Regions from separate parts of the Plantactinospora sp. CNZ321 genome, predicted to be linked through region 1. Evidence: predicted binding sites of a transcription regulator. Region 1 holds the regulator's gene; the other holds the start of a gene.

Region 1 (10,495 bases):
TGACCTCGATGACAATCTTCTCTGCCGGAGGCTCCACGGGCGGATCCGTCGGGATGACAATCGCGCCGCCGAGCATCGAAGCAACGAGACTGCCAATGGCCAGCACACTGATCATGGGTTCCCTCCCGATCGTGCCGATAATGTCGCGCGCGTACTTGTACCCTAACTCTATTTATTGATGTTCGTCAATGTCTTATACCTGAATGCACAACGGCGGGAAGAGTGCTAGGACGAGGAGCGACACCGAAAAGCACAAGGGCCCCCGAATCAGCTCGATGGACATTCACCATTCCATCGGCCGACTCGGGGGCCCTTCGCGCTAACTTAGCGGACCGCCCCGGGGGACGCTGCTACGGCAGTGCGTCAGCACTCTCTCCAACTGAGGTGGTAGACGCTGCGCACACTGCCGCGGGTCGAGTCCATCGCCATGAAGCTCGTACCACTCTCCGAGTCCCCGACATCCACCCGCAGTTCGGTGTTCACGTTGAGATTGCGTTCCTGGCCGCAGGGCGCGTAGATCAGTGTCGAGGCCCGCTCGGACGTCCGCCACACGCCACTGTACGGCCCGGTGAATTCGTGGCTCTGCTGCGCGTTGGACGAACTTCCCATGAAGTAGTAGTTGGAGTGCTGCGAACCGCTGGCCCCGCGCTGGAGGTACGCGAAGCCCTGCAGGTCCACCTGGGACACCGCGAAGGTGAAGCCCTGTGGGATCTTCACTCGCAGGTTGAGCTGGCAGTTCTTCCTGAACTCGGTCGGCTTCGCCCCGGCGCCGGCCAGGACGAAGTAGTCGCTGTAGCTGACCGTGAAGGCCGTGTTGTCCGCGGCGGTGCTGACCTGGGCGGTCCCCGCCGGGCACCCCGAGCCGTTGACGGTCTCCACGCTGATGGTGATCCCCTCGGCGGGGGTCACCAAGGGCTCGGTAGCTACCGTCGAGGCAAACAATGCCGCGAGTACGCCGCCGACAGCCATCACGTTGGGCATGGTAGTTCCTTCCGGTCGTCGCGATGCGGTCGCGCCCGCAGCCCACCATAGCCAGGACATTGATGGTCGTCAATTAAACAATCTTGTAACCATACACATTTTAAGAAACGCTGATCAATTCTCATCGATCAAGCCGCAGGTATCCACGGGCCACGCCGTAGCATGGCACCCGGACACGACCCGGCGACCCGCCGCCCCTTACCCATGCCGGGCGGGAGCGACATGACGCTTCATGACCTTCACCAAGGCGTCCGACGGAAGATCCGAAGATCGGCGGATCCGCTGACTCCGACGTCACCCGCTTCGTACGGTGAAGCCTCCGGAGCCGGCCGGGGGTAATGGTTTCAGAGCCTGCGACTAACGGATTCCGAGATTCGGGCGTAATGTTCGCGAAACACCCGGGGTATTGGTTTCGGAGCGCCATCGGGTCGCCCGTGTCCCGACATGCGAGAACCGTCGGTCTCCGAAAGACCCGCCGCCGTCCCGGACCTCGCAGGAGATCCGGGACGGCCGGGGAGTATCAGGCGGGCGGCGTCAGGCCGACGGATCGGTGCCGCGGCGGGGACGCCAGACGACCAGCGCGGTCGAGGGCCGGCTGGTGGGCACCAGGTCCCGGCGGGGCAGCCCGCCCACCGCCTCCAGCTCCGCCACCCGGCGGTAGGCGGCCTCCAGCTCGGCCTGTAGACCGGCGACCCGCTGCTGGAGCTCGTCAACCATCTGCTCCAGCACGATGATCCGCTTGATGCCGGCCAGGTTGACACCGTCGTCCTGGCTGAGCCGCTGCACCTCACGCAGCAGCGCCACGTCGCGGGCGCTGTACCGGCGCCCACCCCCCGGGGCGCGACCGGGCTGCACCAGCCCCATCCGGTCGTACTGCCGCAGGGTCTGCGGGTGCATGCCGGCCATCCGGGCCGCGACCGAGATCATCAGGACCTTGGCGTCGGACGCCTGCTCGACCGAGACGACGACGTAATCCTCGGCCACCTTGATCACCTCCGCGTTGCCAACAGCTCAGTTGAAACGACGCACCCGGGCGTCGAGATGTTCCCGTGCCGCCGCCGGAGTTTGCGCGGCGAACTCCTCCAGCGCCTTCCTGGCCTCCGGCGAGAGCTGCTCGGGAACCATGATCTCCACGGTCACCAGCAGATCGCCGGCCTGGCCGTCCCGCCTCGACACACCCCTGCCCCGAGCCCGGAGCGTACGGCCGCTCGGCGTGCCCGGCGGCACCCGCAGGGTCACCGACGAGTCCAACGTCGGCACCCGCAGATCCGTCCCGAGCACCGCCTCGGCGATGGTGATCGGCACGGTCAGGGTCAGGTCGTCGCCGCTGCGCCCGAAGATGTCGTCGGAGCGGACCTTGACCAGGACGAACAGGTCGCCGGGCGGGCCGCCCCGATCGCCCGGCTCACCCCGGCCGGCAAGCCGGATCCGCTGACCGTCCGCCACCCCGGCCGGAAACCGCACGTTGAGCGTGCGGGACTTGGTGACCCCGCCGGTACCCCGGCACTCCGGGCACTTCTCGTCCACGATCGTGCCGACGCCCTGGCACTCGCGGCACGGCTCGGAGAAGCTGAACGAGCCCTGGTTGCGGGTGACGACCCCGGCACCCCGGCACTGCGGGCAGGTCCGGGGCAGCGTCCCCGGCTTGGCGCCGTCACCGTGGCAGGTGTCGCAGACGCCGGGAGCGCGCAGCGTCAGCGGCACCGTGACCCCGCGTACCGCGTCGCCGAAGTCGAGCATGACCTCGGCCTCGACGTCCCGGCCCCGGGCCGGGCCGCGGGTCCGGGTCGGACCACCGCCGGAAAAGATCGAACTGAACAGGTCGGAGAAACCCGCACCGCCGAACCGGCGGTCCTCGCCGGCCGCGCCGCCCGGCTGGCCGACCCCGCCGAAGAGGTCCGAGACGTCGAACGGGTAGCCGCCAGGACCGCCCGCCCGGGCGTTGCGCCGAAACGCGCCCGACCCGAAGAGCGAGCGCATCTCGTCGTACTCCTTGCGCTTGCGCGCGTCGGCGAGCACGTCGTACGCCTCGGAGACGGCCTTGAATCGCTCCTCGGCCTGGGTGTCACCCGGGTTGTGGTCCGGGTGGGATTCCCTGGCCAGCTTCCGGTAGGCCTTCTTGATCTCGTCAGGAGAGGCGGACCTGGCCACCCCCAGCACGGCGTAGAAGTCCTTCTCCAGCCAGTCTTTGGAACTCATCGGTCGTCCACCCCCTTCCCCTGTGGCGCGGTCGAGGTGCCGCCCGCACCCCATCCGACGGACGGCGTACGGGTGACACCTCGACCGCGACGCACCGGCTCAACCTCGCTTCGACCCGGTCTCCTCCGGCACCGGAGCACTCACTCCGGCTCCGGATCGGCCACCCCGACCAGCGCGGCCCGCAGCAGCGAATCGTTGACCTGGTAGCCCCGGCGCAGCACCTCGACGCAGGTGGACTCGGTGACGTCGGCTGAGGTCTGGTGCGCGACCGCCTCGTGCAGGTTCGGGTCGAACGGGTCGCCCTTCTCGCCGAACGGGGTCAGGCCGAACTTGCCCAGTGTCGTGATCAACTGTTCTGCCACCGTGCCGAACGGCCCGACCAGGTCGCCGTGCTCGCGGGCCCGGTCGAGGTCGTCGAGTACGGGCAGCAGCGCGGCCAGTACGACCCGGGTGGCCCGGTCCGCGTCCCTGGACCGCTCCCGGTCCATCCGCTTGCGGTAGTTGGCGAACTCCGCGGTCACCCGCTGGAGATCCTTGACCCGCTCGTCCAGCTCGGCCCGGAGCGCGGCCAGCTCGGCGCCGAGCGGGGCGGACCCGTCGGCGTCGGCGGCGGCCTCGGCGACCGGATTGACCGGTGCGTCCACCACCGGTCCGTCCGTGCCGGACGGTCGCTCCGCCGCCAGCACCTCGGCGAGTTCGGTGTCGTCGACCACCGGGGGGCCCGGCTCGGTGGTCTCGGCGCCGGAGTCGTCGGTGGTGGGGTCACCCGGATCGGTGGTCGAGTCGTCCACCTCCGGTCCGCTCTCGGCCGACTTCGCGTCGTCGACAGAGGCTGCGGCACCGGTCGACGCGGTGTCGTCGACCTCTCCGGCGGCCACGACCGGCTCGGCGTCGCCCGGCGGCTCGGGGTCCGGGTTCGGATCCTTCGCCGCCAGGGTGGAGCCGTCGGTCGTACCGTCCGGGTCGGCTGCTGCCGAACCCGGCTGGTCGTCGGTCAGGTTGATCTTCCGGTTGTTCCGGATGACGACGCCCTCGCCGGCCGTGTCCGTGACGGGGTCGGCGGGTGCGGAGCCACCCGGCACCGATCCGGTGGACTCCGGATCAGCGGCTCGTGGCTTGTCCGTCATTCGACTACCTCAATCCGTTGTGCTTGCGGCCAGGCCGGGTACGCAGGGAGCGGAACGTCACTTCTTGTCGTCCTCGTCGACGATCTCCGCGTCCACCACGTCGTCGGCGCCACCCTTGGCACCGGTCGGTCCGGCCTCGGGGCCGGCGCCGGCGGCACCCGGCTGCCCCTGCTCGGCCTGCTGCTGCGCGTAGAGCAGCGAGCCGGCCTCCTGGGAGATCTTGAGCAGCTTCTCGTGGGCCGACTTGACGCTCTCCAGGTCGGTCCCGCCGAGCGCGGAGCGCAGGTCGCCGAGGGCCTCGTTGATCTTGTCGCGCGGCTCGGCCGGCAGCTTGTCCCCGCTCTCGGCGAGGAACTTCTCGGTCTGCCACTGGAGCTGCTCGGCCTGGTTGCGGGTCTCCGCCTCGTCCCGGCGCCGCTTGTCCTCGTCGGCGTGGTCCTGGGCGTCCCGCATCATCCGCTCGATGTCGTCCTTCGGCAGCGCCGAGCCGCCGGTGATCGTCATCGACTGCTCCTTGCCGGTGCCGAGGTCCTTCGCGTTGACGTGCACGATGCCGTTCGCGTCGATGTCGAAGGTGACCTCGACCTGCGGCACACCGCGCGGCGCCGGCGGCAGGCCGGTCAGCTCGAAGGTGCCGAGCTTCTTGTTGTAGGCCGCGATGTCCCGCTCGCCCTGGAAGACCTGGATCAGCACCGACGGCTGGTTGTCGTCGGCCGTGGTGAAGACCTCGGAGCGCTTCGTCGGGATGGTCGTGTTGCGCTCGATGAGCTTGGTGAAGATGCCGCCCTTGGTCTCGATGCCCAGCGACAGCGGGGTGACGTCGAGCAGCAGGACGTCCTTGACCTCGCCCTTGAGCACGCCGGCCTGGAGCGCGGCACCGACCGCGACGACCTCGTCCGGGTTGACGCCCTTGTTGGGCTCCCGGCCGGTGAGCTGCTTGACCAGCTCGGAGACGGCCGGCATCCGGGTCGAGCCGCCGACCAGGATCACGTGGTCGACGTCGGAGACCTTCACCCCGGCGTCCTTGATGGCCTGGTCGAACGGGCCCTTGCAGCGGTCGAGCAGGTCCTGCGTCATCCGCTGGAACTCCGCCCGGGTCAGCGTCACGTCGAGGTGCAGCGGTGCCGACGGGGCACCGTCGCCGCCCGCCGGGCCGGCCGTGATGTACGGCAGGTTGATGCTGGTGGTGGTGGCGGCGGAAAGCTCGATCTTGGCCTTCTCGGCCGCCTCGCGCAGCCGCTGCATCGCCATCTTGTCCTGGGACAGGTCGACACCGTGCTGGCCACGGAAGGTCTTCACCAGGTGGTCGATGACCCGCTCGTCCCAGTCGTCGCCACCGAGGAGGTTGTCACCGCTGGTCGACTTGACCTCGATGACCCCCTCGGCCAGCTCCAGCAGCGACACGTCGAAGGTGCCGCCACCGAGGTCGAAGACCAGGACCGTCTGCTCCTTGGAGCCCTTGTCCAGCCCGTACGCCAGCGCCGCCGCGGTCGGCTCGTTCACGATCCGCAGGACGTTGAAGCCGGCGATCTCCCCGGCCTCCTTGGTGGCGGTCCGCTGCGCGTCGCTGAAGTACGCCGGAACGGTGATCACGGCGTCGGTGATCCGCTCGCCCAGGTACGCCTCGGCGTCCCGCTTGAGCTTCATCAGCGTCCGGGCGGAGATCTCCTGTGAGGTGTACTTCTTGCCGTCGATGTCGACGGACCAGTTGGTGCCCATCTCCCGCTTGACCGACCGGATGGTCCGGTCCGGGTTGGTCACCGCCTGACGCTTCGCGACCTCACCGACGAGCACCTCGCCGTTGCGGGCGAACGCGACGATCGAAGGAGTCGTCCGCGAGCCCTCGGCGTTCGCGATGACGGTGGGCTCACCGCCTTCGAGAACGCTGACGCAGGAATTCGTCGTGCCGAGGTCGATTCCGACCGCACGTGCCATCTTCGCTTCCTCGCTTCGTTACAAGGCAGGTGACGGGCACCGCCCGCAGCGCACCCACCACAAGTTGAGTGGACCGGACTCAATAGTGCCACGATCCGCCGTACGCGCAAAGTCGGACTTGAGTCACATCGACGCAACCCACCGCGCGGCTTCCACCACCGCGAATCCGTCCGCGCGGGAGGCCATCGACGGTGGTCGTGGGTATCCGGACAGCCGGCCAGGAAACCGGCGGCGCACCGCGCACCGATCCGTGGGCGAGCACGCCTGTTGTCTGTCTTGCAGGGATCGGGCAGTCTTTACCCCGTGACGACCCACGGCGAACCGGCCACCGGCCTCGGCACGCCCCTGGTCGGCCCGGAAACCCCCATCGCCGACGCGGATCGCGAGCAGGCCGAAAGCCCCCTCCGGCGCCCGCCGGCCGACGACCCCGCCGTCACCGCAGGGCCGGTGCCACCGGCCGGTGACGCGGGGACGGACCTGCGCTGGGCGCTGACCCGGCTGCGGGGCGCGATCGACGTCACCGCCTATCCACTGGCGCTGCCCGGGGCGGACGAAGCCCGTCAGCTCGGCTCCGCGCTGCGGGCCCAGCTCGCCGACTATCTACTGCCCCGACTCGCCCGGCTCGACGCGCCGCTGCTGGTGGTCGTCGGCGGCTCGACCGGTGCCGGCAAGTCGACCCTGGTCAACAGCCTGGTCCAGGCCCGAGTCAGCAGCGTCGGCGTCCTTCGGCCGACCACCCGCTCGCCGGTGCTGGTCTGCAGCCCACTCGACTCGGCGTGGTTCCGGCAGGGCGACCTGCTGCCCGGGCTGACCCGGACCACCAGCCCCGGAGATCAGCCGGACACCCTGCACCTGGTCACCGCACCGGCGCTCCCCGCCGGGCTGGCCTTCCTGGACGCGCCGGACATCGACTCGGTGGTGGACGCCAACCGGGCGCTCGCCGCCCAACTGCTCGCCGCCGCCGACCTGTGGCTCTTCGTCACCACCGCCGCCCGGTACGCCGACGCGGTGCCCTGGGAACTGCTGCGCACCGCCCGGCTTCGCGGCACGGCGATCGCGCTCGTCCTCGACCGGGTGCCGCCGGCAGCCGCCGACGAGGTGACCGCGCACCTGGCCGAGATGCTCGCCGAGCACCAACTCGACGCCGCGCCGCTGTTCGTACTCCCGGAGACGGTGGTCGACGGGCAGGGGCTGCTGCCCGGACGGCTGACCGAACCGCTGCGCTCCTGGTTCGGCCGGCTCGCCGCCGACTCGGAGGCCCGGGCGGCGGTGATCCGGCAGACCCTCGACGGCGCCGTCGCCGCGCTCGGCCCGGCCGTCGAGAGCCTGGCCACCGCCGCCGACCAGCAGGCGAACGCCGCACAGGCGCTGGACGAACGGGTCCGCAGCGCCTACCGGGGCGCCCGCCGCTGTGTCGAGGAGGCGCTGCGGGACGGCCGGCTGCTCCGGGGCGAGGTGCTGGCCCGATGGCAGGAGTTCGTCGGCACCGGCGAACTCTTCCGCACCCTGGAGGCCCGGGTCGGCCAGCTCCGTGACCGGCTCGTCGCGGCGGTGACCGGCCGTCCCGCCCCGAACGCCCAGCTCCGCAGCGCGATCGAGTCGCAGCTCGTCACCCTGCTGCGGGAGTCCGCCGCCACCGCCGCCGAGCAGACCGCCGCGGCCTGGCAGACCCATCCGGCCGGCGCCGCGCTGCTCACCAGCGAGCTGTCCCGGCCGGGCGAGGACCTGCCGGAGCGGGCCGAGCGGCTGGTCCGGGACTGGCAGCGCGGCGTACTCGAGCTGGTCCGCACCTCCGGCGGCGACAAGCGGTTCGTGGCCCGCAGCGCGGCGTACGCGGTGAACGCCACGGGCCTGGCGGTGATGATCGCCGTCTTCGCCTCCACCGCGTTCATCCCGACCGGGCTGGAGGTGGCGGCGGCCGGCGGCACCACCGTCGCCGCCCAGAAGGTACTGGAAGCAATCTTCGGCGACCAGGCCACCCGCAGCCTGGCCACCCGGGCCCGGGCGGAGCTGCTCGGTATGGTCGACCGACTCTTCGAGGAGGAGGCGGCCCGCTACCTGGCCCGCACCGCGACCGCCGGGGTCGACGCCGGCCACGGCGACCAGCTCCGCGAGGCCGCCCGGCTGGTCGACGCCGCGCGGGACGGGGCGGACCAGACAGCCGGAGCGGAGGCGGCCCGATGACGGACATCCTGGGCAGGGTCCGGGACACGTTCCGTTCCGACCAGCGGGCCGACCCGGACCGGCTGGTCGAGCGCCTGCACGCGATCAACCGGTTCCTCGGGGTCGTCGACGGCCACCTGCCCGACGAACGGCTGGTCGCGGCGCACACCCTGATCGAGCGCGCCGGCACCCGGCTGGCGCTCTCCCGCGACCACACGGTGGTGGCGCTGGCCGGTGCCACCGGCAGCGGCAAGTCCAGCCTGTTCAACTCGCTGGCCCGGTTCGAGATGTCACCGGTCGGGGTACGCCGGCCGACCACCGGGGTCACCCACGCCTGCGTCTGGGGGCCGCTGCACGACGCCACCCGGCTGCTCGACTGGGTCGGCGTACTGCCCCGGCACCGGTTCGTCCGGGAGAGCGCGCTGGACGGGGCGGACGAGGCGGCCCTGCACGGCCTGGTCCTGCTCGACCTGCCCGACTTCGACTCGGTCGAGTGGTCGCACCGCTCCGAGGTGGACCGGCTGCTCGGCCTGGTCGACCTCGTCGTCTGGGTGGTCGACCCGCAGAAGTACGCCGACAGGGTGCTGCACCGCAGCTACCTGCGCGAGTTCCACCGGCACCGGGACGTCACCGTGGTGGTGCTCAACCAGGCCGACCGGCTGGCACCGGACGACCTGCCCCGGGTCCTCACCGACCTGCGCCGGCTGGTCGACGCCGACCAGCTCAGCGGGGTGCCGGTACTCACCACCTCGGCGCTGACCGACGCCGGTACGGCACCGCTGCGGGCCCAGCTGGAGCAGGCGGTGGCACAGCGGCAGGCGGCACTGCGCCGGCTCTCCGGAGACGCGGACGCGGTCGTCGACGGGCTCGCCGGGCTGGTCGCCCCGGGGCGGGCCGACGACGACGTGGACCGGCCGACGATCCGCCGGCTGATCGACGCGCTGGCCGCCGCGGCCGGCGTACCGGCCGTGGCGGAGGCGACCGAGCAGGCGTACCGGCACCGGGCGGTGGCGGCGACCGGCTGGCCGCTGGCCCGGGGCCTGCGACGCCTACGCCCCGACCCGCTCCGCCGGCTGCACCTCGGCGAGGCGCCCGTCGCGCCGGAACGCGCACCGGAGCCGGGTGGGCTGCTCGGCATCGAGCGCGCGCCGGTGGCGGCGACCTCGGTGCCCGAGCCGACCGCGGCGCAGCGCTCCGCGGTCGGGCTGGCCGTCCGGGCGGTCGCCGACCGGGCCGGCGCGACGCTGCCGGATCCCTGGCCGGCGGCGGTGACGGCGGCGGCCCGCTCCCGGCTGGCCGACCTGCCCGACGCACTCGACCGGGCCGTCGCCACCACCGACCTCGGGGTGCAGCGCCGGCCGGTCTGGTGGCGGCTGGTCAACGCGGTGCAGTGGCTGGTCACCGTCGCCGCCGCGATCGGCCTGGGCTGGTTGGTCCTCGGCTACGCGGTACGCGCCCTCGGGCTGCCGGAACTGGAGTATCCGATGGTCGGGGTGGCGCCGCTGCCCACCGCCCTGCTGCTCGGCGGCCTGCTCTGCGGCGCACTACTCTCGCTGCTGGTCAAGCCGGTGATCAGGTGGGCGGCCCGCCGGGCCCGGTGGCGCGCCGAGGGCCGGATGCACGACGCCGTGGCCGAAGCCGCCCGGGGCTTGGTGGTGACCCCGGTCCGCGAGGTGCTGCGGGCCTACGCCGAGGCACGGTCCGCCCTGGGTGTGGCCTCGGCCCGCCGATGACCGGCCGCGCCCCGACGGCCGGCGGCGGGTCGTCGCCGATCGGCGGGTGGCGGCCGGTCCTGGTCCGGGGCGGGCTGGTGCTGCTCGGCGTACTGCACGTCTGCTGGGGGGTGCCGGCCGTTCTGGCGCCACGCTGGTTCTTCGACAACTTCCCCGGCTTCGGGCTCTCCTGGACGGCCGGCTACCCGCCGTACAACCCCCATTTGATGACCGACGTCGGGGCGGCGTTCCTGACCCTGGGCGTGATGTTGCTGGCGGCCGCCTGGTTCGACGACCGTCGGGTCACCGCCGTGGTGCTGACCGGGCTGCTGATCTTCGGCACCGTGCACCTGGTCTTCCACCTGGCGCACACCGGCA
Region 2 (10,495 bases), 140 kb from region 1:
ATGCTCCGACCCGTACCCTGGCCGCCGTCCGCGCGCTGCGCCTGGGCCTGTACGTTCCGCTGCCCCTCACCCGGATCCGACGCTGACCCGTCGGCATCGTCATACCCGCCTGTCTGTCGACGAAGGTTTCGTGATGACCGCTCCGCCACCGCCCCCGTCGAACGTCCTGCGGGACGTTGCCGAGATCGCCGAGACTCCTGGTCATCACGGCCAGATGGCGGAGGTGCTCGCCCGGGTTCGCCGGGTGGTCCCGGTCCAGGCCGCCTGGCTCGCCCTGCTCGACGACCGGCACCGCCGTTACACCGAGCTCGCCAGTTTCGGCTACGACGGCCGGATCCTCGACTACTTCGGTACCACCCCGATGCTGGACCAGGTCGAGCTGGTCGGGCTGACCAACTCAGCCCTGCCGCAGCGGGCCCAGGAATCGCCGGTACCGCTGAACGAGCTGCCGGTCTGGGCCGACTACTACTTTCCGGCCGGGTTCCGGGCGGGGATGGCGGTCGGGCTGTTCACCCCGGACCGCCGGCACGTCGGGGTGCTCGTCCTCTGTACCGACGACCCCGAGCATCCGACCGAGGCCGAACGGGACCTGGTCGCGGCAATCTCCCGCCCGGTCGCCGCCGCCGTCGACCCGATCCGGTCGCTGGCGGTACTGGCCCAGGTCGTCCGGGACGCCGGGGCGGCGGCGGTGCTGACCCGTGCCGGTGAGGCGCGCCCACTGCCCGGCCTGCCCGGGCACCGGTTGCTGGCCCCGGACTCGGCGCTGCCCGGGATCGCCCTGCACCAGGCGAGCCACTGCGGTGGCTCCGCCTCGTTCCTCTGGCCGACGGACCTCGGGCCGGACCACGACGACCGGTCGGGGTTGCTCCAGGTCACCGTGCTGGGCTGCCCCACCGCGCCGCCGTCGGTGGTCGGGATCCTGGTGCTGTCTCCGCTGCCCGGCGGCCGGTCGGTGCTCACCCGCCGCGAGTTGGTGACGGTCGGCCTGTTGTTGGAGGGCTGGTCCGACGAACACATCGCGGTCGGCCTGGACCTGCCGCTGGGTAGCGTCGCCGAGACCATCGCGCGGGTCGTGGTCGGGCTCGACGCCCCGGACCGGCACACCGCGCTGCTGCGGGCGGCCCGTCAGGGCTGGTTCATCCCGCCTCGTCCCGGCCGTCCTCCGCAGGGCTGAGCAGTCGGACCAACGTGGCCCGGCACGCCCGGGCCGGCCGGGTCGTTCGGCCGAGGAGACCGGCCCGTCGCAGTGGTCTGGGTCACAAGCCGGAACATGGAGCACCGTTTGTTACTTGAGTCGTATTAGCTCAACTAACGATGGCAGGTGTGTGATGGCAACTCTTCCGGTTCTTCCTCTGACCGACGCTGTCCTGCTGCCCGGCATGGTCATCCCGGTGACCCTGGACGCGACCACCCAGGCGGCGGTGGACGCGGCCCGGGCCACGGGCGACAAGAAGCTCCTGGCTGTGCCCCGGGTCGACGGGGAGTATGGATCCATCGGCGTCATCGCCACGATCGAGAAGGTCGGCCGGCTGCCCAGCGGCGAACCCGCCGCCGTGGTGCGCGGTGAGTCCCGGGCCCGGATCGGCTCCGGCGTTCCCGGACCCGGCGCGGCCCTCTGGGTCGAGACCGTCGGAATCACCGAGCCGGCGCCGGCCGGCCGGGCCAAGGAACTCGCCCGGGAGTACCGGGCACTGGTGACGTCGCTGCTGCAGGAGCGCGGCGCCTGGCAGGTGATCGACGCGGTCGAGCGGATGACCGACCTGGCAGAGCTGGCCGACTCCGCCGGCTACGCGCCGTGGCTCACTCTGGAACAGAAGATCGAACTGCTCGCCGCGCCGGACGTGACGGCCCGGCTCGAACTGCTGGTCGGCTGGGTGAAGGCGTACCTGGCCGAGCAGGAGGTCGCCGAGCGGATCAACACCGACGTGCGGGAAGGGCTGGAGAAGTCCCAGCGGGAGTTCCTGCTCCGCCAGCAGCTCGCCGCGATCCGCAAGGAGTTGGGCGAGGACGAGCCGGACGGCTCCGCCGACTACCGCTCCCGGGTCGAGGGCGCCGACCTGCCCGAGAAGGTACGCGAGGCGGCACTGCGCGAGGTCGGCAAGCTGGAGCGGGCCAGCGACGCCTCCCCGGAGGCGGGCTGGATCCGCACCTGGCTGGACACCGTGCTGGAGATGCCGTGGTCCACGCGTACCGAGGACAACACCGACCTTGTGCAGGCCCGGGCGGTACTCGACGCCGACCACGCCGGCCTGGCCGACGTGAAGGACCGGATCCTGGAGTACCTGGCGGTGCGCAACCGGCGCGCGGCCCGCAACCTCCAGGTGGTCGGCGGCCGTGGTTCGGGCGCGGTGCTCGCGCTCGGCGGCCCGCCCGGAGTCGGCAAGACCAGCCTCGGCGAGTCGGTCGCCCGGGCCCTGGGCCGGAAGTTCGTCCGGGTCTCCCTCGGCGGCATCCGGGACGAGGCCGAGATCCGGGGCCACCGCCGGACGTACGTCGGCGCGCTGCCCGGCCGGATCGTCCGGGCGCTGCGCGAGGCGGGCTCGATGAACCCGGTCGTACTGCTCGACGAGGTCGACAAGATCTCGGCGGGGTACGCCGGTGACCCGGCCGCCGCCCTGCTGGAGGTGTTGGACCCGGCGCAGAACCACACCTTCCGGGACCACTACCTGGAGGTCGACCTCGACCTGTCTGACGTGCTCTTCCTGGCCACCGCCAACGTGGTGGAGGCGATCCCCGGTCCGCTGCTGGACCGGATGGAGCTGGTGAGCCTGGACGGCTACACCGAGGACGAGAAGGTCGCGATCGCCCGGGACCACCTGCTGCCCCGGCAGATCGAGCGGGCCGGGCTGACCACCGACGAGGTGAGCGTCTCCGACGCCGCGCTGGGCCGGATCGCCGCCGAGCACACCCGCGAGGCGGGAGTCCGCCAGCTCGAACGCGCGCTGGCGAAGATCCTCCGCAAGGTCGCGGTCGGGCTGGCCTCGACCGACGCCCCGGTACGGGTCGACACCGACAACCTGACCAGTTACCTGGGGCGGCCGAAGTTCACGCCGGAGTCGGCGGAGCGGACGGCGGTGCCCGGGGTGGCGACCGGGCTGGCGGTGACCGGTGCCGGTGGTGACGTGCTGTTCATCGAGGCGACCAGCATGGAGGGCGAGCCGGGGCTGACCCTGACCGGGCAACTCGGCGACGTGATGAAGGAGTCGGCGCACATCGCGCTCTCGTACCTCCGGTCGAACGGCCGGGCGTTGGGGCTGGACCCGAACACGCTGGCCGGGCGGCGGATCCACCTGCACGTACCGGCGGGCGCGGTGCCGAAGGACGGTCCGAGTGCCGGCATCACCATGGTCACCGCGCTGGCCTCGCTGGCCAGCGGTCGGCCGGTACGCCCGGAGTTCGGCATGACCGGTGAGGTCACCCTCTCCGGTCGGGTGTTGCCGATCGGCGGGGTGAAGCAGAAGCTGCTCGCCGCGCACCGGGCGGGACTGACCGAGGTGGTCATCCCGGCCCGGAACGAACCGGACCTGGACGACCTGCCCACCGAGGTGCGGGAGGCACTGACCGTGCACACCCTGGCCGACGTGGCGGACGTACTGGCGCTGGCCCTGCGGCCGGCGGACGAGCCGGGCCTGCTCGACGGCGCCGAGGGGCCGGCGCTCGCCGCCGCCTGACCCCGACCGCCGACCGACCCGACCACTGACCGACCCGACCATCGATTGATCCGACCACCGACCGACCCGACCGACGGCGGGCCGTCCGCGACGCGCGGGCGGCCCGCCGGGCGTTGACCTCGACATTGCTTGAGGTCGTACTGTCGGTGGGCGCCGGTAGGGTCCCGGCGATTCAATCTTCACGGGGGTCACCAGCGATGGACATGGAAGTCACGGCGTGGAACTCGCTGTATCACGCGATGCACGCCCAGCAGGACAAGCGGCCGTTCTCCAGGGCCACACTCCGCCGCATCACCGGCTTCGCCCGGCCACACCGCCGGCGACTGACCCTCTATCTGCTGCTCAGCGTGGTGATGGCGGTGCTCGCGGTGGCCACGCCGGTGCTGGCGGGCCGGGTGGTCGACGGCATCGTCGGCGGGAAGAGCACCGACCTGGTGGTCGGGCTCGCCGTACTGATCGGGGTCGTCGCGCTGGCCGAGGCCGGTCTCGCGCTGCTGACCCGCTATCTCTCGGCGAGCATCGGCGAAGGGCTGATCCTCGACCTGCGTACCGCGGTCTTCGACCACGTGCAGAAGATGCCGGTCGCCTTCTTCACCCGGACCCGCACCGGCGCCCTGGTGAGCCGGCTCAACAACGACGTGATCGGCGCGCAGCGGGCGTTCTCCGACACCCTCTCCGGGGTGGTCGGCAATCTCGTCACGCTGCTGCTCACCCTGGTCGTGATGGTCGGGATCTCCTGGCGGATCACCCTGCTCGCGCTCGTCCTGCTGCCGGTCTTCGTGCTGCCCGCCCGCCGGATGGGCACCCGGCTGGCCCGGCTGGAACGCGAGGCCGCCAACCACAACGCCACGATGGGCACCCAGATGACCGAGCGGTTCTCCGCGCCCGGGGCCACCCTGGTCAAGCTCTTCGGCCGGCCCGCGCAGGAGTCGGCCGAGTTCGCGCTCCGGGCCCGCCGGGTCCGCGACATCGGGGTACGCACCGCGATGGTCCAGTCGGTCTTCATCACCGCGCTCACCCTGGTCTCGGCGCTGGCACTCTCCCTGGTGTACGGCCTCGGCGGCCTCTACGCGCTGCGCGGCCAACTGGAGCCGGGCGCGGTGGTCGCGCTCGCCCTGCTGCTGACCCGGCTCTACGCCCCGCTGACCGCGCTGGCCAGCGCCCGGGTCGAGGTGATGAGCGCGCTGGTCAGCTTCGAGCGGGTCTTCGAGATCCTCGACCTCAAGCCGCTGATCACCGAGAAGCCCGACGCGCGCCGGGTGCCGGACGGACCGGTCTCGGTCGAGCTGGACGGGGTGACATTCGGCTACCCGTCGGCGGAGAAGGTCTCGCTGGCCTCGCTGGAGGAGGTGGCCACCCTGGACACCCGGGGCGGGGTCGACGTGCTGCACGACGTGTCGTTCCGGGTCGAGCCGGGTCAGCTCGTCGCCCTGGTCGGCTCCTCGGGAGCCGGAAAGTCCACCATCGCCCAGCTCGTACCCCGGCTGTACGACGCCGACTCCGGTGCCGTACGCCTGGCGGGCCAGGACGTCCGGGACCTCACCGCCGACTCGATCCGGGACACCCTCGGCCTGGTCACCCAGGACGGGCACCTGTTCCACGACACCATTCGGGCCAACCTGCTGCTGGCCCGACCCGACGCGGCCGAGGAGGAGCTGTGGGACGCGTTGCGCCGGGCCCGGCTCGCCGACCTGATCGAGGGACTACCCGACGGGCTCGACACCGTGGTCGGCGAGCGCGGCTACCGGCTCTCCGGCGGTGAGCGGCAGCGGTTGACCATCGCCCGACTGCTGCTGGCCCGGCCCCGGGTGGTGATCCTGGACGAGGCGACCGCGCACCTCGACTCCACCTCCGAGGCGGCGGTGCAGGCGGCGCTCGGCGAGGCACTGGCCGACCGTACGGCGCTGGTGATCGCGCACCGGCTCTCCACCGTACGGGCCGCCGACCAGATCCTGGTGGTCGAGGAGGGCCGGATCGTGGAGCGCGGTACCCACGACGAGCTGCTCGCCGCCGGTGGCCGCTACGAGGAGCTGTACCGGACCCAGTTCGAGCAGGACGAGCGGCCCCGGACCGAGGAGGCGGAGCTGGTCGCCGGCTGATGCCTGTGGCGGCCTCATCGCCGGGGAGGCGGACGCCGCCTGGGACGGCATGGCAGGGCGGTGCGGCGCGGCCCGACAATGACGGGGTGACAACCGAACCATCCCGCGCCGAGCCACCCCGACCCGCGTCGTCCACCGGCTCGGTACCTGCCCAGCCGGCACCACCGGAGATCACCCCGCCGGTCGTACCGGAGACCGCGCCGGTCCCCGATACCTCACCGGCCCCCGACAGCGCGCCGGTGCCCGATCCGTCACCGGTTCCCGATCCCTCGCCGGAGGCGCAGGCCAGCCCGGCGTCGTCGGCACCGGCGCCGGCCTCGACGGACCCCGCACCCGCCGAACCGGGTGCGAGGTCGTCGGGGGAGAGTTCGGCCAGCCCGACCAAGGTCCGGATCGACACCCCCGGCGCCACCATCGAGATCGAGGCGAACGAGTCGCTGGCCGAGGTCGTGGCGACCGCGCTGCGGCTCTTCCACGAGGCCGGCGGCTGGCCGCAGGTGAACAGCCGATCCGCCGGCTTCGCCCAGGCCGAACGCCGGGAGACCCATCCGGTCCAGCCGAGTTCGATGCCGTACGGGCCCGGGTCATACCCGGTCCAGATGCCGTAGCCGACGGGCTCGGGCGATCAGCCGGCGCGGCCGGACCCAGCCGAGGAAGCGAGCGTACGTCCGGGCCGGGTCCGGCGCCGTGTCCGGGTTGAGCCGGTGCAGGTCCTCGATGGCCGCCTGAAGCACTTCCGCATACCACTCCGCCGTCCGGGATGGCGTGATCGACCCGATTCGCCGACAATCCTCGGATGGGCTACACCCACTACTTCTCGTACTTTCCGCAGAGTGCCGAGTTCCGGGCGGTCTGGCCGCGGATGTGGGCGGATGCCCAGCTGATCCTCGACCGGGTGGAGGCGGCCGGCGTGCGGCTGTGCCGGGATCCGTTCGACGGGAACCTGCCGGCGGAGTACGAGGTCATCGCCGTCAACGGTGACGGGGAGCGCGACGAGTACGGTGAGCCGCTGGTGCTGGCGCCCCGCTGGCCCGGCTACCGGCAGCAGAGCGCCGATGGCCGGCTGACCGGGTTCTGCAAGACCGGACGCGAGCCCTACGACCTTGCCGTCACCACCATCCTGCTCCGGTGCCACCGGCTGCTGCCGGACGGCTTCGCGATCCACAGCGACGGCGGTTGGGAGGCTGAGTGGCGGCACGGGAGGCAACTGCCGCCCCCGGTGCTGCCGAGCGCCCGTGACCTCGTCGCCGAACTGTTCGGGGACGAGGTCACGGCCTGCCCGTTCGACCACCACCGGGTGTTCGGCCCGTCCGCCGCAGGCTAACCGGGCCGCCGCAGCGGAGTCGCACCGGCGGGAGAAGCAAGTACCGTGGCCTGGTGGGCAACCCCTTGCAGACGCTGACCCTGGCCGACCTTCGACGTCGTACCAGCGAGAAGTGGCGGCACTACCCGCCGGACGTACTCCCGCTCTGGGTCGCGGAGATGGACGTGCCGCTCGCCGAGCCGGTCGCGCGGGCGCTGACCGACGCGGTCGCGCTCGGCGACACCGGCTACGCGCCGGGCGGCGCGGACTACGCCTCGGCGCTCGCCGGTTTCGCCCGGGAACGCTGGGGCTGGGCCCCGGAGGTCGAGCAGACCCGGCTGGTCCCCGACGTGATGCTCGGCGTCGTCGAGATGGTCAAGCTGGTCACCGGGTACGGCGACGCCGTAGTGATCAACCCGCCGGTCTATCCGCCGTTCTACGACTTCCTCCGGAGCGCGGACCGTCGGGTCGTCGAGGCACCGCTGAACGCGGAGTACCGGCTCGACCCGGACGCCCTGGCAGCGGCCTTCGCCGAGGCCGTCTCGGGCGGCCGTCCCGCCGCGTACCTGCTGTGCAGCCCGCACAACCCGACCGGCACGGTGCACACCGCCGACGAACTCGCGATGGTGATCGAACTCGCCGACCGGTACGGCGTACGCGTCGTGGTGGACGAGATCCACGCGCCGCTGGTCTATCCGGGCGTGACATTCCGGCCGTACCTCTCGATGCCCGGCGGTGAACGCGGCCTCGCGCTGCATTCCGCGTCGAAGGCGTGGAACCTGGCCGGGCTGAAGGCGGCGCTGGCGGTTGCCGGCCCGGCGGCCGTCGACGACCTGGCCCGGATGCCGAAGGTGGCCGGCGACGGCGCCAGCCACCTCGGAGCGATCGCGCACACCGCCGCGTTCCGCTACGGCGGCCCGTGGCTCGACGAACTGCTGGCCGGGCTCGACCAGAACCGCCGGCTCCTCGGCGACCTGCTCGCCGAGCACCTGCCGCAGGTGCGGTACCGGCCGCCGGAGGGCACCTACCTCACCTGGCTGGACTGCCGGGACCTGCCCCTGCCGGCTGACAGTTCGGGCGCACCCGCCGATCCCGCCGAGGTGTTCCTGGAGCGTGGTCGGGTCGCGCTGGTCTCCGGGCCGCTCTTCGGGACCAACGGTGCCGGACACGCCCGGTTCAACCTGGCGACCTCTCCGGAACTGATCACCGAGGCGGTCCGGCGGATGGCCGCCGCGCTGCGCTGATCCGCCCGCCCTCGGCTGCGCTGATCCGCCCACCCTCGATTGCGCTGATCCGCCCGGTCTCAGAAGTTGGCCCGGTCGGGCGTTCAGAGGGCCAGCCTGTCCGGTCTGGGCACGGCGCCCAGGTCGAGGACCCGGCCGAGGTACCGGCACTGCTCGACGGGATGACGACTGTCCGGTCGTCAGCCGAATGTCCGATTTTTTGGCATGATCGTCTGGCGGGTCGGCCCGGATCGCGGAACACCGGGCCGGCGGCCATGGTTATACCCGGCGTACGTCCGCAGCAGCAGCCCCCGGTCTGCCGGGTCGGCTGTGCGGGTGGATGGGTCGGTGCCGGGCCCCGGGAATGACGGGCCGCCGGCCCCGGTTACATCCCTCGGCACCCCGGAGCAGCGAGCGGTCGGCACGCCGCCGCCCGTGCGCCCTGAGGTGTTCTTTCCCCCCGAGTTTCTTCGGGTTTCTTTCCTTTCGACCTGCCCGTCTGTCGGGTGGTGTCGTACCCCCGGAATGGAAGGCGACCATCATGACTTTCGTCAACCGATGGCTCCCGGCCATCACCGAGAAGACTCCGATCCGTAAGACCGCGCTGGGTGTCGCCGGACTCGCCGTCGTCGGTGGCGCGTTCGCCGGCCCCGTGATCGCGATGGACAACAACCCGACCCCGGGCGGCTCGCCGACCGCGGCGGCGGTGACCGCCGACATCAGGCAGATCGACAAGCGGGCACCGTCGAAGGTCCTCGACTACCAGTACAAGGCGCAGGAGAACTTCTACTACTGCGCGCCGGCCGCGACCAGGATCGCCCTGACCGCGCAGGGACAGACGCCGAGCCAGGACGAGATGGCACGGCAGTTGCACACGACCGAGGCGGGAACGGACTCGGCCGAGGACACCACCCGGGTGCTCAACTCCGCCGGTGGTAAGGACTACCACACGGTCGCGATCCCGGACGCCACGGCGAAGCCGGAGCAGATGGACCGGCTCCAGGTCGACGTGGTCAACGCGATCGACGGTAACCGTCCGGTGGTGATGAACATCAAGGGCACCGCCACCGATGTCGATGGTGTGTCGCACTCGTACCCGGGTGGGCACTACCTGACGGTGGTCGGCTACGACGACCACGGCCGTAAGGTCAGGATCGCCGACCCGGCCAACCCGAACCAGGCCGAGTACTGGATGAGCACCATCACCCTGGCCAACTGGGCCGCCGAACGCGGCTACTCCGCATAACCAGAACCGGACACCACACGAAAGGGCCAGCCCCGACCGGGGCTGGCCCTTTCGCCGTCCGGCGGAACACCGGCGTAGCCGGAGTCCGCCGGCCCCCGTGCCGACCAGAGCGCGGCCAACTCGTCCGCCAGCGCGAGCGGTGTCGGCCCGCCCACTCTGCCCGGCACAATGGCCTGATGAGCAGAGCCAAACAGGAGGCAGCCGACCGGTCCATATCCTCCGGCTCCGACTTCCTCCAGCTCGACATCGGTGACGCGCCGGCCGGGGGCCGGGCCGACTGGCTCGCCAGCCGACTGCGGTCGGCGATCTCCGACGGCCGGGTGCCGGTGGGCGGGCGGTTGCCGGCGACCCGGGTACTCGCCGCCGAGCTGGGCGTCTCCCGGGGGGTGGTCACCGAGGCGTACCAGCGGCTGGTCGAGGACGGTCACGTCGCCGGGCGGGGCCGGGGCGGGACGATCGTCGTCTCCGCCCCGATCGGCGCACCCGCCGTCCCCGCCCGGTCGACCGGCACCTCGGCCGCGCCGTCCCGGTCCACCGGCATCCCGGCCGTGACCGCCCGGTCCACCGGCATCCCGGCCGTGACCGCCCGGTCCACCGGCATCCCGGCACCGGCCGCCGGGCCCTTCGCCGCCGGCCCCCGCACCGACATCTTCGACTCGCTCCGCGCCGCGCCGGCCCGGATCGACCTGACCCCGGGGGTACCCGATCTCGCCGCCTTTCCCCGCGCGGCCTGGCTGCGGGCCGAACGCGCCGTGCTGCACGCTCTGACGCCCGGCGACTTCGGCTACGGCGACCCGAGGGGCGCCCCGAGGCTGCGGGAGGCGGTCGCGCGCTGGCTGGCCCGCAACCGGGGGATCGGCGTGGACCCGGACGAGGTGCTGGTGGTGGCCGGCGTCGCGCAGGCGCTGACCCTGCTCGGGCAGGTGCTGCCCCGCGACGGGCTGCGGACGGTG

The links. The regulator HspR, encoded in region 1, represses chaperone genes until heat shock. The targets are predictions, from matches to a motif close to TTGAGTNNNNNNNACTCAA.
Region 2: lon (endopeptidase La) is a predicted target of HspR. The motif match lies at 1,290-1,308, and genes of this name have one in related genera.

The regions. Positions count from the first base shown of each region.
Region 1 covers NZ_SHKQ01000001.1:1,664,854-1,675,348, reverse strand. The annotation lists gene EV371_RS07395 (DUF4360 domain-containing protein) at 1-115, opposite strand, end outside; gene EV371_RS07390 (DUF4360 domain-containing protein) at 364-981, opposite strand; gene EV371_RS07385 (heat shock protein transcriptional repressor HspR) at 1,516-1,908, opposite strand; gene dnaJ (molecular chaperone DnaJ) at 1,993-3,180, opposite strand; gene grpE (nucleotide exchange factor GrpE) at 3,321-4,307, opposite strand; gene dnaK (molecular chaperone DnaK) at 4,365-6,242, opposite strand; gene EV371_RS07365 (ABC transporter) at 6,546-8,426, shown strand; gene EV371_RS07360 (GTPase) at 8,423-10,138, shown strand; gene EV371_RS07355 (hypothetical protein) at 10,135-10,495, shown strand, end outside.
Region 2 covers NZ_SHKQ01000001.1:1,800,596-1,811,090, forward strand. The annotation lists gene EV371_RS08015 (LuxR C-terminal-related transcriptional regulator) at 1-86, shown strand, start outside; gene EV371_RS08020 (hypothetical protein) at 134-1,174, shown strand; gene lon (endopeptidase La) at 1,329-3,671, shown strand; gene EV371_RS08030 (ABC transporter transmembrane domain-containing protein) at 3,869-5,770, shown strand; gene EV371_RS08035 (hypothetical protein) at 5,857-6,378, shown strand; gene EV371_RS33330 (hypothetical protein) at 6,355-6,504, opposite strand; gene EV371_RS08040 (hypothetical protein) at 6,567-7,094, shown strand; gene EV371_RS08045 (MalY/PatB family protein) at 7,148-8,317, shown strand; gene EV371_RS08050 (C39 family peptidase) at 8,838-9,542, shown strand; gene pdxR (MocR-like pyridoxine biosynthesis transcription factor PdxR) at 9,719-10,495, shown strand, end outside.